DNA from 4 places in the Sporosarcina beigongshangi genome. Region 2 is predicted to be linked to each of the others. Evidence: riboswitches for the same ligand, from Rfam matches in the RefSeq annotation. Region 2 holds a riboswitch; each other region holds the start of a gene.

Region 1 (4,216 bases), on a different contig from region 2:
AGCTGTCACTTCATAAAACTCATAACGGGCAGCCGTTTTCGTTTTATTACCTTGTTTGACATACGGAATTTGACGCAGTATGCGATACGTTCGGTTCTGAATATCAAACAACAACTCAACTGTTGTCGGTACAGCATCGTCCGCAAAGTCACTACGCATCGCTCCACTATCCGTCCTGTCTTCACCACTCGCTTGTCCATATAAAGCAAAGCAAATCCCATCAAAAATCGTCGTTTTCCCAGCACCCGTTGCACCTGAAATTACGAACAATCGATTATCTTCTAACTCCCTAAAATCGACGATTTCCGTCCCTTTATACGGTCCAAATGCCGTCATCGTTAATTGGATAGGTCTCATTTCTCAAGCCCCTCCTTATGCATAACTTCGTGAAGCACTTGCGCAAACAAGGTCTCCGTCTCTGTATCTGCGGCTTCGCCCTTCATTTCCTCGTAAAATGCTTTAAATAGAGCAACGTCATCCTGTTTCTCATGTTCAATTCGGGATTCATCCTCTGTCTTTCTTCTTGGGATATGAATTTTTCTTTCTATATGCATAGCATTTGGATAAACCGACCGTATTTTTTCCATTGGGAATAAAACCGGCGTGTCATCTAACAATTTAACAAAGACAAAATCATCACTGATTGGATGCAATAAAATATCCCCCATCGTGCCTTCGACTGTCCTCATATCATGCTGAGGTATTAGCTCCCGTTTTTCAACCGTCACTTGACCTTGTGCATCAAGTTCAACAATGAAAAAACCTTTGTTGTGATGTTCCTCAGAAATTGAATATTTCATAGGTGAGCCCGCATAACGAATCGTTTCATTCAGCACAAAATGCGCCTGATGCAAGTGACCTAGTGCTGTATAATGAAACAGCTCGAATAACTGCGCTGAAACATATTCTGCACCACCAATGGCTAATGGCCGTTCCGAATCGCTCGTATTCGCTTCACTTTCTCCGTGTGAAGTGACAAATGCATGTCCTACAAAAACATGACGTGTATCTTTTTGCAAGTTTTCTTGAATTCCTTCTATTACTTTTTTCATCGCATCGTTATGATTCGAAATCTCTTCATCACCGTGAAGATGCTTCACAACAGACGGGTCTGCAAACGGCACTAGATGGAAATGAACTTCGCCGTGTTCATCTGATAAAATGACTGGCTCAATGTGCTTCGTCATTTGACCAGCAATATGATATCCGTTGGCCCGCATCAATCCACTTCCAAAATTGAGGCGGCCTGGACTATCATGGTTTCCACCAATGGCCAAAACAGGTATCTTCAGTTCCATAATAATTTTTTCCAGTACTTCATCCAATAGTGCAACCGCTTCTGTTGGGGGTACCGCGCGATCATACAAATCACCCGCAATCACGATAGCGTCCGGTTGCTCTTCCTTTATTGCCTCAATAAATTGATCAAGCACATAGCGCTGACCGCCCGTCATATAGACTCCTTGAACAAGCTTGCCCAAATGCCAGTCTGCTGTATGAAAAAATTTCAATTTCATGTCCCCTTTCAATGCTCTTTTCTACTACTTTACAGGACTGAGACGTAAAAATGAATTCCTTCCCCCTTTCCTCCTATTTCCAAACTAGTAGTTGACCTTATAGTCTAGGTATGCTTATAATAGGGCAAATCCAATTGCATAAGATTCACCGCTAGGGGTGCTCGAACAGAGCTGAGAGAGGCATGTGCCTTAACCCTTATAACTTGAACTGGTTAATACCAGCGTAAGGAAGAGGTGCTGACATAATTCTGCCGGTCTGTTTTCCGGATAGCTTTGACTGTCTACAACCCACTTCTTCAAGGAGTGGGTTTTTCACTTTATTCTTCCGAATAAAGTGAAAGCCTCCGGCGGATGCCACAGATTTTCAGAGGAATTTATCGAGAAAGCTCGATAAAAATTTGGGCTCAAATACGCCAAGGCGAATTTGAGTGTTTAGATTAAAATTTTAGGGAGTGTTTTAGTTATGAAATTCACTGACCGCTTGCTTGAAAAGACATTACCAATTTGGAGACAGAATCATAGTCACCCATTTGTCCAAGGAATAGGCGATGGGACACTCGATCCGGATAAATTCAGATTTTACATGGTGCAAGATTACTTGTATTTAATTGATTATGCAAAAGTATTTGCTATTGGGGCTGTGAAAGCGGATGACTTGGAAACGATGGGTAAGTTTGCAGCACTCCTCGATGGTACACTCAACACCGAAATGGCATTACATCGGGGCTATGCAGAACGCTTTGGGATCTCTGAACAAGAACTTGAAACAGCTAAGCCCTCGCCAATTGTTCTTGCTTATACGCACTACATGCTGCATGTTTGTCAAAATGGGACAACTGCTGAAGTGATTGCGGCATTGTTGCCTTGTGCATGGAGTTACTGGGAAATTGGTAAGGAACTAAACGCCATTCCAGGCGCTGCTGATCATCCTTTATACGGGGATTGGGTGCGTATGTATGCATCAGAGGAATTCGGAGAATTGGCTAGTTGGTGTATCGATTTGATGGATAAAGCGGTGGCTGGAAAACCAGAACATGAATTACTGAAGCTGGAAGAAATCTTCCTTAATACGACGCGCTTTGAATACATGTTTTGGGATATGGCCAATGACAAACAGATGTGGCCAGGGTCGGAAACCTTACATGCTGGCGTTTAACAAGGTTTCATTCGGCTATCCATCCGGTAGCATGATTCTCGATGGGCTGAGCCTTACGATTCATCCTGGGGAATTTATTTCGATTGTTGGAGTTAGTGGTTCCGGAAAAAGCACAATTTTCCGCCTCGTTACCGGATTAGAAGAACCGTCCACTGGCTCCATTTCACTTGCTGGAGAGACAAACGGAAATCGACTCGGCAAGGTAGGCTATATGCCACAGCAAGATTTGCTTCTACCATGGCGGACGATTGCAGATAACGCCTGTCTGCCTCTTGAAATAACAGGGATGACTAAGCACACGGCACGTGAACAAGTACTGCCTTTATTAGAAGAATTCGGTCTTGCTGGAACAGAGAACAGCTTTCCTGCTGAACTTTCAGGTGGCATGAAACAGCGCGTTGCTTTTCTACGTGCCGTCCTTTCCGGTAGCCCCCTTCTATTGTTGGATGAGCCGTTTTCAGCACTCGATGCGATTACACGGCTATCCATGCAGGAATGGTTAATTGGCCAATGGAAAAAAAGACAAGCTACCGTGTTATTCATTACCCATGATGTCGAAGAAGCCTTATTTCTATCTGATCGTATTTTTTTATTAAAAAATAAACCGGTCACTTCAATCGAAGAAATCGACATCCCGCTTGTAAGACGGCGAATGAGAAGTGATAGTCATCACCCGGAAATGATTGCGTTGAAAGAGCAGTTGCTTTGTCAGCTACGAAGCGAGGTCCGCGCATGAGAAACACCTCTTCCCTTCTCATTATTGTCTTGTTCGCCGGTGTTTGGGAGCTTGGTGCACGGCTATTCAATAAACCGTTCATCCTACCTTCACCTAGTCAAATTGCTGTTCGATTTTGGGAGCTGAAGGACGTTCTTTTACTGAAACATTTGCCTATCACCTTGCTAACGATTGTCATTGGACTCATTATGTCGATTAGTTTAGGCGTTGCTATTGCTGTCTGGATGTCTGCCAATTCGAATGTTCGTAAGGCACTCTATCCAATTTTGATAGCATCCCAAATGATTCCCATTATTGCGTTGGCACCTATTTTTGTCTTATGGTTCGGTTATACCATTTGGAGTAAAGTTGCCGTCACCGTGCTAATCACTTTTTTCCCGATTACCGTCAATACATTTGACGGACTATCTTCCGGAACAAAAGACATGCACGAACTTTTTTTAACGATGGGTGCTACGAAAAAAGATATTTTCTTGAAATATTCCGTACCAACCGCACTGCCGCACTTCTTTTCAGGCTTGAAAGTCGCTGTAACACTCAGCGTAATTGGTGCAGCTATCGGAGAATGGCTTGGTGCACAAGCGGGGCTCGGATACTTTAGCCGTCGAATGATGACGCAATTTGATGGTGCCGCCGTGTTTGCACCCATTGTAGTACTAACTGTCGTCGGAATTGTTTTATTTAGTAGCGTGACATATATGGAAAATCGTCTGTTAAAATGGAGGTCAAAAAGTTGAAGAAGATTACATTATCATTAACGAGCATCGCATTAATTCTACTACTTTGCGCATGCAATCAAAATGAAAC
Region 2 (4,216 bases):
ACCGTCAATTTCTCCACTGACAACAGTTTCTGGTTCTGGACCTTTTGCCGAGCTCCGTTTGTCGTAGGCAATTTCCTCGTTATCCGTATTAAAAAACTTAGGAAGTGCCTCAGCTGTAATTTTCTCGAATTCACTTCCACTATCAAAAACGAGCTCCATTGTTTCAGCATTAAAGATCGAGAAACTGCGTCCGCCGTACGAATGAAGGGCCTCGTAAGAACCATCTGCAGTCATACCTTGCTCGAGTGTAATTTTTGTTTTCTTCATTTCATCAAATAATCCATCTGCCACTAACTGATCGAGTTCTTCTTGGGTGAACCCTTTATAATGATTGGCATTCAATTTAATCTTATCAGCGATATCACCGATTTCCGCCTCTTCAGAATACGGATCGTAATCTCGGGCGTCTCCTTCATTAGGTGTTAAAATATACGTTTTTCCACCGGAGGTAAACGTATCAATGGCATCTGGCATGTAAAAACCTAGAAGTGGAAGGCGTTCAATTGTTGTTTCATCATTGCGCTTCCCATCGAGCTCGTTCCCAGGAATGGAGTGGTCCTTCACCCCAAGCCCTTTCACATGAAGGATTTTTTCTGCTACAAGGTCAACTGTAGCGATGGCATTATTTTCTTGCATCGATACATACGCTAGTTTACTGTCTTCTGAAACCGCTACATATTCAGGCTCCAATTGTTGAAGAACTGTGCCTTTAGAATTCACTCGAACTTTTCCATCGATTTCTACATCTTTAAATGAAAGCGTATTTGCTGTGAAATCACTTGGTTCTTTCGTGACGTCAATGATCGAAATCGTACCTTCCGGATCAACCGCGTAATCATCACTCGGCTCTCCTTCATTTGCAACGATGGCCTTTGTTCCGTCCGGTGTAAATGTCACCATGTCAGGCAACGAACCGACTTGCACGTTCGATATGTATGCCCCGTCTTTCGATAGAAAAACAATATAACCAGGGTCTGTTTTCGGATTGCTCACAACAGAAACAGCAACTAAATCTTTTGTCGGGTGTGATGCCACGCTCGTAATATCTGTTACATTTTCAATTCCAAACTCCGCTAAAAATATGCGTTTTAATGCTCTTACTTTTGTAAATTCACCAGACGTTAATGATTCAAAAGAAAGAATATCAATTCCAGATACGACACCATTTGTTACAAAGGCACGTTTTAGTGTCTCATCATAAGCCATAATTTCAGTACCGCCAATGCCTACAGTGCTGTCATATTGACCAATTTGCGTCACCTTCAAATCATCCCCTTTATATTGAAATAAAGACGATTGTTCCGCAAATACATTATGTGGCTGACTTGCACCAAAAAGAATACTCGCTGCCGCAATGCCTGTAATTATTTTCTTTCTCATTGTCATCTGTTTGCCCTCCAAATATGTTATCTTCCTATCACCAATTCTAGCTGTCTATTATTAAGCTAGTATTAATTTATTGTGTTTTTTCATGCGTAGGTGCCAGAAGCGTTTAGTAACTTTTTATTCGGAGTGGCAAAACGACAAACAATCGTTTTATACCTTGCTAATTGTCCGAATTATGTTATAGTTGTGATGAAAATCGAATATTTATCGCCACTAGGGGAGTCTTGTAAAAGGCTGAGACGCATATAGATATGCGGACCCTTGGAACCTGATCTGGATCATACCAGCGTAGGGAAGTGGGACCGCGCTGTTTATTTATGAACCAAACCATCGTGGGCCGCTTCCTGAGCTAATTCAGGAGGCGGCTTTTTCATTTTCAATATAAGAAATATAGGGAGTGGACAGGATGACATTTTGTGAAGAAGTGCGGTCAGAATGTGATGCGTTATGGCAAGGGAGTTTTGACCATCCATTTGTCAAAGGAGTTGCGGACGGCACGTTGCCGTTAGATGTGTTCAAGTTTTATGTGCAACAGGATTCTTATTATTTATCACATTTTGCAAAAATCCAGGCGCTTGGTGCAGTAAAAGCACAGGATTTATTGACAACACAACGTTTTGCAGCTCATGCGGAGCAGACGTGTAGTGCAGAAATGTCCTTGCATGAGTCTTTTTTCGGCATGTTAGGAATAACCGAGGAAGAACGCTCGACGTTCCAACCTGCACCGACAGCTTATCAATACGTTTCGCATATGTACCGTGCAGCTCATGAAGGTGATTTGGCGGATACACTTGCTGCATTGTTACCGTGTTACTGGTTGTATTATGAAATTGGCGAAAGACTCAAAGACGCGAAACCAAATCACCCTGTTTACGATAAATGGATTCAAACATACGGTTCAGAATGGTTCGCGGAGCTTGTACAAGAACAAATTTCTCGGATGAATGAACTTGCGGAAGCCGTTTCACCTGAAAGACGTACTCAGCTTAAAGAACATTTCCGCAAGAGTAGCTATTATGAATGGCAGTTCTGGGAAATGGCCTGGACACAACAACAGTGGGCCATTCACTCATACGAAGTGGCGGCAAGCCAATGATACAAAAACTACGGGACAATCAACCACTCATACACTGCATCACAAATATTGTCGTTGCTAACTTCCAAGCGAACGGTCTTCTAGCACTCGGCGCTTCTCCTGTCATGGCGGACGCCGTAGAGGAAGCTGCCGAAATCGCTAGCATCTCGTCTTGTACCGTGCTGAATATCGGTACATTAAAACGAGAAACCGTAAAAGCGATGCTGCTTGCTGGAAAAAGTGCCAATCAGCATGGAAAACCTATCGTCCTCGATCCTGTCGGTGCGGGAGCGACCGCTTTTCGTAAAGAATCCGTTTTAGGGATTTTAGATGAAGTCGATGTCACGCTCATCCGCTGTAATGCGGGTGAGCTGGCGGCGATTGCGGGTGCAAACTGGGAGGCGAAAGGCGTCGATGCAGGTGAAGGTGAGGCAGATTTGACGGCACTTGCAGAAGAAGTTGCGCATAGGCATCATTGTATCGTTGCCGTTACTGGCGTGGTCGATATTGTCACCGACGGCAACAAAACGCTTCACATTACAGGCGGGCATCCATTGATGGCCAAAATTACAGGTAGCGGCTGCCTACTAAGTGCCGTTGCAGGGGCATTTTTGGCTGTCGCCAATGGAAATCAGTTAGGTGCAGTGGTAACTGCATGTACTTTTTATAAACAAGCTGGACAACAGGCGGCTGAAAAATCCGAGGGACCTGGCGATTTTCAAGTTCAGTTTTTGAATGCTCTTGGAGGTGAAGCCGGATGACAGCTATCGCTTTAACAGTTGCAGGCTCCGATAGTGGGGGCGGCGCAGGCATTCAAGCCGATTTGAAAACCTTTCAAGAGTTAGGCGTCTTTGGTACATCTGCCTTGACAGCTGTAACGGCACAAAACACACTCGGCGTACACAGTGTTTATCCGATTGATGCGGCTGGTGTGACCGCACAAATACGGGCAGTACTAGACGACTTCAATGTTGGAGCAGTGAAAACAGGCATGCTGTTTTCTGCAGACATCATCCGTGCTGTGGCAGAAACACTACAATCATACGACTCCCCCACGCTCATTATCGACCCTGTCATGATAGCGAAAGGTGGCGCTTCACTTTTATTAGAGGAGGCGGTCGATGCATTGAAAACATTTTTAATCCCAATGGCGTCTGTCATCACACCGAACATTCCAGAAGCGGAAGTGCTTGCCGGGATGACAATCGAATCGGATGAAGATATCGAGGAAGCCGCGAACCGCATTTTGCAGCTAGGAGCAGGAGCGGTTGTCATGAAAGGCGGACATCGACAAGGGGCTCACTATGCGGAGGATTTATTGTTATCTGCAGATGGTGAACGCCTTGCCCTTCGTTCCGAATGGATCTACACCCAAAATACACATGGCACTGGCTGTACCTTTTCTGCTGCGATTACCGCACGGGTTGCGCAAGGCATGCCCATTTCCAAGGCGGTTATCGATGCCAAACGGTTTATCCAAGCAGCCATTTCAGACGGGCTAACTCTTGGCTCGGCAGGACATGGACCCACCAATCACTGGGCATATCAACAACAGAATGCAGCGGCGAAAAAGGAGGCAGTGTTCATTGATTAAACAACAACTACAATTGTATTTCATCATGGGCAGTGTCAATACCGGGGTGTCTGACCCGCTGAAAGTATTGGAGGAAGCACTGCGGGGTGGCGTAACTTGTTTTCAATTACGGGAAAAAGGCAACAACGCTTTAGTTGGTAATGAAAAACGGGCATTTGCTG
Region 3 (4,216 bases), on a different contig from region 2:
AAATTGGTCTTTGGGCAATCCAACATATAAAAGAGAAATGCCAGGTAGAAATGCCTGAAGACGAAGCGGCTTTTATTGCGCTACACATCCATACGATGAAGCCACAAGGAGGTGATTTACACGATACCGTCCGGCAGACAACGATTATCCGAGACATGGTTCAGTCAATCAAGAAGCATTTAACGATTACGATTGAAGAGGATGACATTTCCTACCATCGTCTTATCACGCATCTCCGCTTTACCTTAGCAAGAATGAATAATTATGGCGTGCACACAATGGATGAGGAAATGCTTGTGATGATTAAAAAGAAGTTTCCCCTTTCCTATAATTGTGCAGTCGAAGTCGCGAAGGAATTAGTCGCTGAACATGAAGTTGATTTACCTGAACAAGAATTAGGCTATATCGCACTGCATATTGAACGGTTGCGAAAACCGTAGCAACATGATTTGTCATCATATTTTATTTTCCGATTTTAAAAAACAAGAAACAGGGGTGGATTTATCATGATGAAATATTTTCAAAGGCTGGGAAGCTCTTTAATGCTACCGGTGGCTGTATTACCTGCAGCTGCTATTTTGATGGGTATTGGGTACTGGATTGACCCTACTGGTTGGGGTTCTGGCAACGTAGCAGCCGCTTTCTTAATTAAGGCTGGTAGCTCGATTATTGACAATATGTCTATCCTATTTGCCGTCGGTGTCGCGCTTGGGATGTCCAAGGATAAGGATGGCTCTGCCGCATTAAGTGGTTTAGTCGGTTTCCTAGTTGTCACAACACTGCTAGCAACTGACACTGTAGCTATGCTGCTTGGTATTGATCCTACCGAAGTAAATGCTGCCTTCGGAAAAATTGCTAACCAATTTATCGGTATTCTTTCTGGTCTTATCGCTGCTGCTATGTACAATCGCTTTAGTCATGTTCAATTGCCAACCGCATTGGCGTTCTTTAGTGGTAAACGATTAGTTCCGATTATGACAGCTGCTTCTATGCTAGTTGCTTCTGCAGCACTATTCTTTATCTGGCCAGTTGTTTATACTGGATTGGTTAACTTCGGTGAAGCAATTAGTGGACTTGGCGCTGTTGGTGCGGGTCTATATGGTTTCTTCAACCGTCTATTGATCCCAACTGGTTTACACCATGCTTTGAACTCTGTTTTCTGGTTTGACGTTGCAGGTATTAATGATATCCCTAACTTCTGGGCTAGTAATGGTACAAAAGGTATTACTGGTATGTACCAAGCAGGTTACTTCCCTATTATGATGTTTGGTCTACCGGCCGCTGCTCTTGCCATGTATCATACCGCTAAAACAAAACGTAAAAAACAAACTGCATCATTAATGCTAGCAGCAGGTTTTGCTGCATTCTTCACAGGTGTTACTGAACCAATCGAATTTGCATTTATGTTCTTAGCACCTGCACTTTATGTAGTGCATGCTGCTTTAACAGGTCTATCTCTATTCATCGCTGCTTCGTTCCAATGGACAGCCGGATTCGGTTTCAGCGCTGGTTTGGTCGACTTTGTCTTGAGTTTAAAAATACCTATTGCCAACCAACCTTTCATGTTAATCGTTCAAGGTTTAGTGTTTGCAGTTATCTACTATGTGATTTTCCGTTTCTTAATCGTCAAATTCAACCTGAAAACTCCTGGTCGTGAAGATGATGAGAATATTCAAGATGGAGACGGCGCAGCTGTTGCAGCAGGAGGCAATAAATTCTCAGGCATGGCTGCTACAATTTATGATGGTCTAGGCGGAGACGCTAACGTTACTTCTGTCGATCATTGTGCAACACGCTTACGTATCGAAGTAAAAGATATGAATAAAGTTGATCAAAGCAAAATTAAAACTACTGGTGTACCTGGCATCAACGTTGTCGGATCACAAAGTATTCAAGTTATTGTTGGCACAAGCGTACAGTTTGTAGCTGATGAAATTAAAAAGATGCGTAAATAAGGTATATGAAAAGACCGAGCTCCGTGCTCGGTCTTTTTTCTATTCCCAAGTATATTGTCTAGCATAAATGACTATACTACTAATCACAGAGGGGCGGCACTTCTCTGTCCCGCGTAGGGGGCACTTTCGACGGAAGGTGGAAAACAATACGACGCATAATCCGACTGGGGATTTTCCCGGCAGTGCCGCGACTTACATAGAGAGATGCTACGACTTATCCCCTACTCTATAAGTTTGGACTTGCTTCATTCACACGGATGTGGCAGAGTAGTAGATGTACTAATCATAAAAAATTCATACAGTTACAATTATGTGGGGGGACCAGTCGAACTGGTTGAGATATACTTTGGAAGTATAGACCCTTAGAACCTGATCTGGTTGACACCAGCGGAGGGAACATACTCATTAGCCATGTCTATTGTTTATGCGTTCTTCGGTTGCCCGGAGAACGCATTTTTGTGTTCAAAAGAGATGTATTTTGTGTTCCTTGGGCAACCGTTCACTCGTAATTGCTATGAATCCAAGAGGAGGAATAGGTTTGAGAAAAGTTTTGTTGTTCGTCATGCTTTGTTTGTTGCTGGCGGCGTGTGGTACCGATAAGAGTAATGAATCGAAGAAAGATGGCGAATTAGAGAAAATCCAATTTGTCCTAGATTGGACGCCCAATACAAACCACACGGGCTTGTACGTTGCACAGGAAAAAGGCTTTTTTGAAGAACAAGGGCTTGACGTGGAAATTATGCTTCCAGGTGAAGCGGGTGCTGACCAACTTGTCGCAGCAGGAAAAGCACAATTTGGCATCAGCGCACAAGAAACGATTACAGAAGCGCGTGCACAAGAGATCCCAGTCGTGTCAATCGCGGCGATTCTCCAGCATAATACGTCGGGATTTGCCTCTTTGAAGAAAGCCGGCATTGAATCACCGAAGGATTACGAAGGTAAAACATATGGTGGCTGGGGTGCTCCAGTTGAACAAGCCGTCATCTCTTCATTAATGGACAAAGAACAGGCTGATATCAATCAGGTTGAAATTATCAACATGGGGAATTCAGACTTTTTCACAGCCGTCGAACGTGATATTGACTTCGCATGGATTTACTATGCATGGACAGGCATTGAAGCCGAACTACGGGGCATTGACTTGAACATGCAGTATTTAAAAGATTTCTCTGACAAGCTGGACTATTATACGCCTGTCATTACAACGAGTGAAAAAATGATTAGTGACAACCCAGATACGGTTCGAGCTTTTGTCAAGGCAGTTAAGCAAGGCTATGAATTTGCCATTGACAATCCAGATGAAGCGGCATCGATGTTATCGAAAGCGGTTCCTGATCTCGATGAAGAACTGGTCAAAGCGAGTCAACAATGGATTTCATCAAAATACCAAGACGATGCACCGCGCTGGGGTGAACAAAAACTTGAAATTTGGCAAGGCTATGCAGAATGGATGACTGACAACAATTTACTCGACGGTGAATTTATCGCAGACGACGCATTTACCAATGAATTTTTACCTAAATGAGGAGGAATTATTATGACAAACGCACTCGTTAGTATTCAAATCATACCGAAAACGCCAAATGGCGAAGATGTGATTCCCTACGTCGATGCTGCTATTGCAGTCATTGAAGAGGCAGGTGTCCCTTATCAAGTATCACCGCTGGAAACGACAATGGAAGGTAACTTGACGGAGTTGCTAGCTATTGTCCAAAAAATGAATGAGCGCATGATTGAAAAAGGCTCACTAAGCATCATTTCACAAGTAAAAATATTTTATAAGCCAGACGGCGCTTCCATGGACAAATTGACGGAGAAATACCGTTGAACCACTTATTAAAAAAAGGATGGCGACCTTTATTGGTCATCATCCTTTTACTTACCTTATGGGAAATAGCAGGTCGCCTATTTGATATTCCAGCATGGCTGCTCCCCGTCCCTACGCAAGTATGGCAAGAGGCGATGCACGGATGGACGCATTATTCCGGACACATCTTATCGACCATCCGTCTCACTCTTACCGGTTATACAATTGGCATACTCGTAGGGCTAGCAGTCGCTATATTGCTATTCCGTCTACCCGTATTACAGGAAGCCTTTTATCCGCTTCTGATTTTATCGCAAAACATTCCAATCATTGTTTTAGCACCTTTACTCGTCATCTGGTTTGGTTTCGGTATGTTGCCAAAAGTGATTATCATTGTACTCGTGTGCTTTTTCCCAATTACCATCGCCACATTGGATGGCTTACGGCAAACGGA
Region 4 (4,216 bases), on a different contig from region 2:
GGGAAATATACAAAAGTAGAAATAGCATACCTAGACATGACAAGAGCTGATATCTTTTACAGATACCAGCCCTTGATTTTCATTGCCCATTTCCGCAAAATATTCTTACCCCTTCAAAAATCATCTTCAATTATTGCATACATATAATGATCTTCCCAAACACCATTTATGTATAGCAATTTCTGCATGAGACCCTCTTGCAAATAGCCCGCTTTTTCCAATACCTTCATAGATCCGATATTACGCGGTGAAACAAATGCCTCCACTCGATGCAAGGCCAGCTTCTCAAATGCAAAATTAGTAACGAGACTAACCGCTTCTGTACCAAGCCCTCGTCCTGTCTCTCTCTCATCCATCGAATAGCCTACGAAGCCACTTGAAAAAGGCAGTCTTTTAATACTATAAAGGGAGATATGTCCAACAAGTCTACTCGTATCCGAATCAAATATACCGAAGTTATATTCTCTTCTATCTCGCATTTGATAAATCGACTCTCTGATTTTCTCTTTTTGAGTAGCGACCGTAAAATAACTCGCTTCATGACGAGGTTCAAAAACAGACCAATAGTCTTTATTTGCACTTAGTAATTCAGTGAAGAGCTTTGCGTCATCCTCTGTTAATATTCGTAAATAGCACGTTTTACCTTCAAGCAAAATCACTACCCATTCACCCTTCTGCTGTTCTAAATTTTCGTAAAAAAGCTTCTTATAGTATAACATGAAACGAAGGAAGGCGAAATTATTCAATTACACTACTGGGAATTCGGAGAGCTCCCACTGATTGAAGTTAATTTGTGACGGAAACTTCACACTTTCCTTCGCAGGTTCTACCTTTCCTATGTATACTATTCAATAGGAGGATTTGAATATGTATAGAATTATGATTATGACCCTTTCGCTCATTGCCATCATCCTTGTCAATGTAGCAGCAAATAGTATACCTTTTAACGGCAGTACAACAGTGGTCATCGCAAGCAGATTACCAGTGCTTTTCATGCCTGCCGGATATGTCTTCGCATTGTCGGCTATTATTTATACGCTACTAGCATTTTGGCTCTACGGCTTTAAACGCAATAATGCTACTTCCAGCCAATCACTACAGAGCGGGCGAGCTATCCTATTTACAATTAGCTGTCTGCTTAATATTGTCTGGCTTCTGCTTTGGCATTATGGTTTCTTTAATTGGACCATTGTTTTCATGACTTTGTTACTCGTTACATTGCTAGCCCTATATTTCACTTACCCTAAAAAAAACAACCAATTGTTTGGTAGAATTCCGATTGCCATTAACCTTGGTTGGATTTTCATTGCGACCATTGCTAATATCAGTTATGTCCTAACGCTACATGAATGGTCAGGGTGGGGACTCAGTGATCCGTTATGGACAGTCATTTATTTGACCTTCGCTACGGCCATTGCTCTCCATTTTCTATACCACCATGCGGATATAGCCCTAAGTAGTGTATTTATATGGGCATTTATAGGTATTGCAGTGAAAAACGGTGTAGATGAATTATTCGTCTCGGCAGCAGCACTTTTTTTAACTGCGGCAATTGCTGTCGTGATTTTTTTCAAAAGAAAACAACTTACTTCCGTTAAATAGAAAAAACGCCGCTCCTCCTTTGGGAAGAACGGCGTTTTTTCATGTACGCTTTAGCAAACGCGGTGCTTTCATAAATAATAATGAGGCTACAAATGCTGATAAAATGATGGAAGGAATCATATAACTTGCATTATATATGAGCGAATAAAGCCAAACTGGCTGTCCTTCAGGTGCGAATGACGCAAAGAACACGATTCCTCCGATGAAATGAGCAAGGTATCGAAGAAGTCCGCCAATCACCGTACCTACAACGATTGCCTTGATCATCGTTCCATTATTACCTTTCGCTTTGCCACTTAACAGCCAACCGAGGGTAACTGCCGCTACACCAACGAGTGCATAGGCTACAAAATAATCGAGTGCTGCCTGAATCGGGTTAAGAACATAGGCACCCGTTGCAATTTGCAAAACACCAGTAACAAATCCTGTCAATACACCACCAAGAATCCCCCAACGAAATGCCATGACGATAATCGGTAACATCGACAGTGTAACCGATCCACCTTGCGGCATTATTTTAAAACCAATCTGATCCAGTACAAATGATATAGCCCCCAAAATAGCTACTTCGAGTAAAAATTGCAGACGCTTACGATCCAAATGACTTCCTCCTCCTACTAGTTTGTGTAGGATTCCGGGCATAAAAAAAGACATCCCGGATAGAATGGGACATCACAAAATGATGGTTGCCATCCACATCCCTACGCAAGAATAATCTTACAGGTTCGAAGGGTCAGGACAAATTGTCCAATCTCAGCCCAGAAAGGCACCCCTTGTGGTTCAAGTTATTCAATTACATCATTCATTGTATAAGATGGAGGTTCTTTAAGCAAGATAATTAACAAGTATCACAAATAACATATATAGTTAACATATAACGGAGGGATACTCTTGCAAAACAATAAACTATTAGCTTCCTTATGCTATTTCAGCGTTTTTTTTGCTCCTTTACTGTTGCCCGTCATCATTTATTTCATGTCAGATAACCGAGAAATTAAGTTTCATGCAAAACGTTCACTTGTCTCCCATCTCGTCCCGACCATATTACTCATTGCAGGATTTGTTATTTTTTCTTTCTCTATGTTTTCTTTAACAAGTCAAATAAGCGGGATTTCTGGCAACAACTTCAACTTCAGTTTTTGGCAATTAACCCCGTTTATTTTCATGCTGATTTATGGACTTCTATTTGTCATCATCGTCATATGGAATATTATCCAAGGCATTAAGGTGTTAAAATAAGGTTTATCGTACTTGAAACGCGGGAATGGGATACAAAATACTTTTCTTAGGAGAGAATACATTTGAATATCGGAAAATTAATTAAGACAGCCATTAAAATAGCACCCATTGCCTATCCAATTGTACGAAAAATAATGGCAAACAAGAAAACTTCTAATCCAACCACTTCAAAAAAATAATTCACATGCCTGCAATCTCTTTCAAGTTTGCAGGCTTTTTTCTGCGTTATAATATGATATAGTATGTTATAGAAAACCGAACGGCAGAAAGGATTTGTGCAAAATGATTGCAAAAACTGAACAAGATATTGAAGCACTAAAAAAAATCGGCAAGATTGTTGCTGAAATTCGCGAAGCGTTAAAAGAGGCAACTGTCCCGGGTAAAACAACAAAAGAAATTGACGAGCTCGCTGGACGTCTCTTCGAAGAAAAAGGAGCAATTTCCGCACCCATTGACCAATATGATTTTCCTGGCTATACATGCATCAGTGTCAACAATGAAGTGGCGCATGGCATTCCAGGTGCACGCATTATTCAGGACGGAGATCTTGTCAATATCGACGTTTCGGGCTCTTATGGCGGCTTTTTCGCTGATACAGGTATTTCTTTTGTTGTTGGAACACCTGATGATAAAAAACAACAGCTTTGTGATGTTGCCGCAAGTGCCTTTGAGCTTGCGATGACGTATGTGAAGGCGGGTTCCAGTTTGAACCGAATCGGTAAAGCGGTCGAACGTGAGGCAAAAAATCACGGGCTAGCCGTTATTAAAAACTTAACGGGTCACGGCATTGGTAAATCATTACATGAAGAACCACAGCATATTTTGAATTACTATGACCCTTCCGACAAAACGCTTTTGAAAGATGGAATGGTACTGGCAGTTGAGCCCTTCATCTCACAAAAAGCTGAGCATATTATTGAATCAGGAGATGGCTGGACATTCGTTACACCTGATCATTCACTCGTTGCACAAATCGAGCATACGATTATCGTTACTAAAGGTGAACCAATTATTTTGACTAAAATTTAATCCGCAGAAAGGGCTACCCTTTGAATCCGTGTCGATTCAAAAAGTAGCCCTTTTTATTATTTCTTCTTATTATTTCCAACTGTTTTCGAGTTACCTTCTGTCAGTTGACCTTTATACCAAACCTTTTGGACCGTTTTAATGCCTTTTGTTAGCTTACGGTAATCGCGCTCCTCTGCATAGGACAACAGCGTTAGCACTTCTCCGTCTTCTCCTGCACGTCCTGTTCGCCCTGACCGATGTAAGTATTGTTCAATCGTATGGGGCACGTCTACATGGATAACATGCGTCAAACCTTCGATATCCAACCCGCGTGCCGCAAGATCCGTTGCGATTAGCACACGCAACT

Evidence for each region. Region 2 has a riboswitch for thiamine pyrophosphate ahead of tenA (thiaminase II). Riboswitches for the same ligand answer to the same signal wherever they lie in the genome.
Region 1: linked by a shared signal. The riboswitch ahead of tenA (thiaminase II) and the one ahead of tenA (thiaminase II) in region 2 are both predicted to bind thiamine pyrophosphate.
Region 3: linked by a shared signal. The riboswitch ahead of R2B77_RS08120 (ABC transporter substrate-binding protein) and the one ahead of tenA (thiaminase II) in region 2 are both predicted to bind thiamine pyrophosphate.
Region 4: linked by a shared signal. The riboswitch ahead of thiT (energy-coupled thiamine transporter ThiT) and the one ahead of tenA (thiaminase II) in region 2 are both predicted to bind thiamine pyrophosphate.

The regions. Positions count from the first base shown of each region.
Region 1 covers NZ_JAWLIR010000008.1:10,247-14,462, forward strand. Annotated here, with positions in the region: gene R2B77_RS05830 (AAA family ATPase) at 1-357, opposite strand, end outside; gene R2B77_RS05835 (exonuclease SbcCD subunit D) at 354-1,511, opposite strand; TPP riboswitch at 1,661-1,764, shown strand; gene tenA (thiaminase II) at 1,981-2,673, shown strand; gene R2B77_RS05845 (ABC transporter ATP-binding protein) at 2,660-3,409, shown strand; gene R2B77_RS05850 (ABC transporter permease) at 3,406-4,146, shown strand; gene R2B77_RS05855 (ABC transporter substrate-binding protein) at 4,143-4,216, shown strand, end outside.
Region 2 covers NZ_JAWLIR010000031.1:96,039-100,254, forward strand. Annotated here, with positions in the region: gene R2B77_RS13885 (choice-of-anchor I family protein) at 1-1,386, opposite strand, end outside; TPP riboswitch at 1,592-1,698, shown strand; gene tenA (thiaminase II) at 1,793-2,482, shown strand; gene thiM (hydroxyethylthiazole kinase) at 2,479-3,222, shown strand; gene thiD (bifunctional hydroxymethylpyrimidine kinase/phosphomethylpyrimidine kinase) at 3,219-4,055, shown strand; gene thiE (thiamine phosphate synthase) at 4,018-4,216, shown strand, end outside.
Region 3 covers NZ_JAWLIR010000011.1:28,417-32,632, forward strand. Annotated here, with positions in the region: gene R2B77_RS08110 (PRD domain-containing protein) at 1-440, shown strand, start outside; gene nagE (N-acetylglucosamine-specific PTS transporter subunit IIBC) at 507-1,955, shown strand; TPP riboswitch at 2,260-2,368, shown strand; gene R2B77_RS08120 (ABC transporter substrate-binding protein) at 2,470-3,480, shown strand; gene R2B77_RS08125 (thiamine-binding protein) at 3,493-3,783, shown strand; gene R2B77_RS08130 (ABC transporter permease) at 3,780-4,216, shown strand, end outside.
Region 4 covers NZ_JAWLIR010000028.1:95,582-99,797, reverse strand. Annotated here, with positions in the region: gene R2B77_RS13095 (GNAT family N-acetyltransferase) at 114-659, opposite strand; gene R2B77_RS13090 (hypothetical protein) at 868-1,602, shown strand; gene thiT (energy-coupled thiamine transporter ThiT) at 1,642-2,202, opposite strand; TPP riboswitch at 2,284-2,386, opposite strand; gene R2B77_RS13080 (DUF4870 domain-containing protein) at 2,494-2,841, shown strand; gene map (type I methionyl aminopeptidase) at 3,124-3,870, shown strand; gene R2B77_RS13065 (DEAD/DEAH box helicase) at 3,927-4,216, opposite strand, start outside.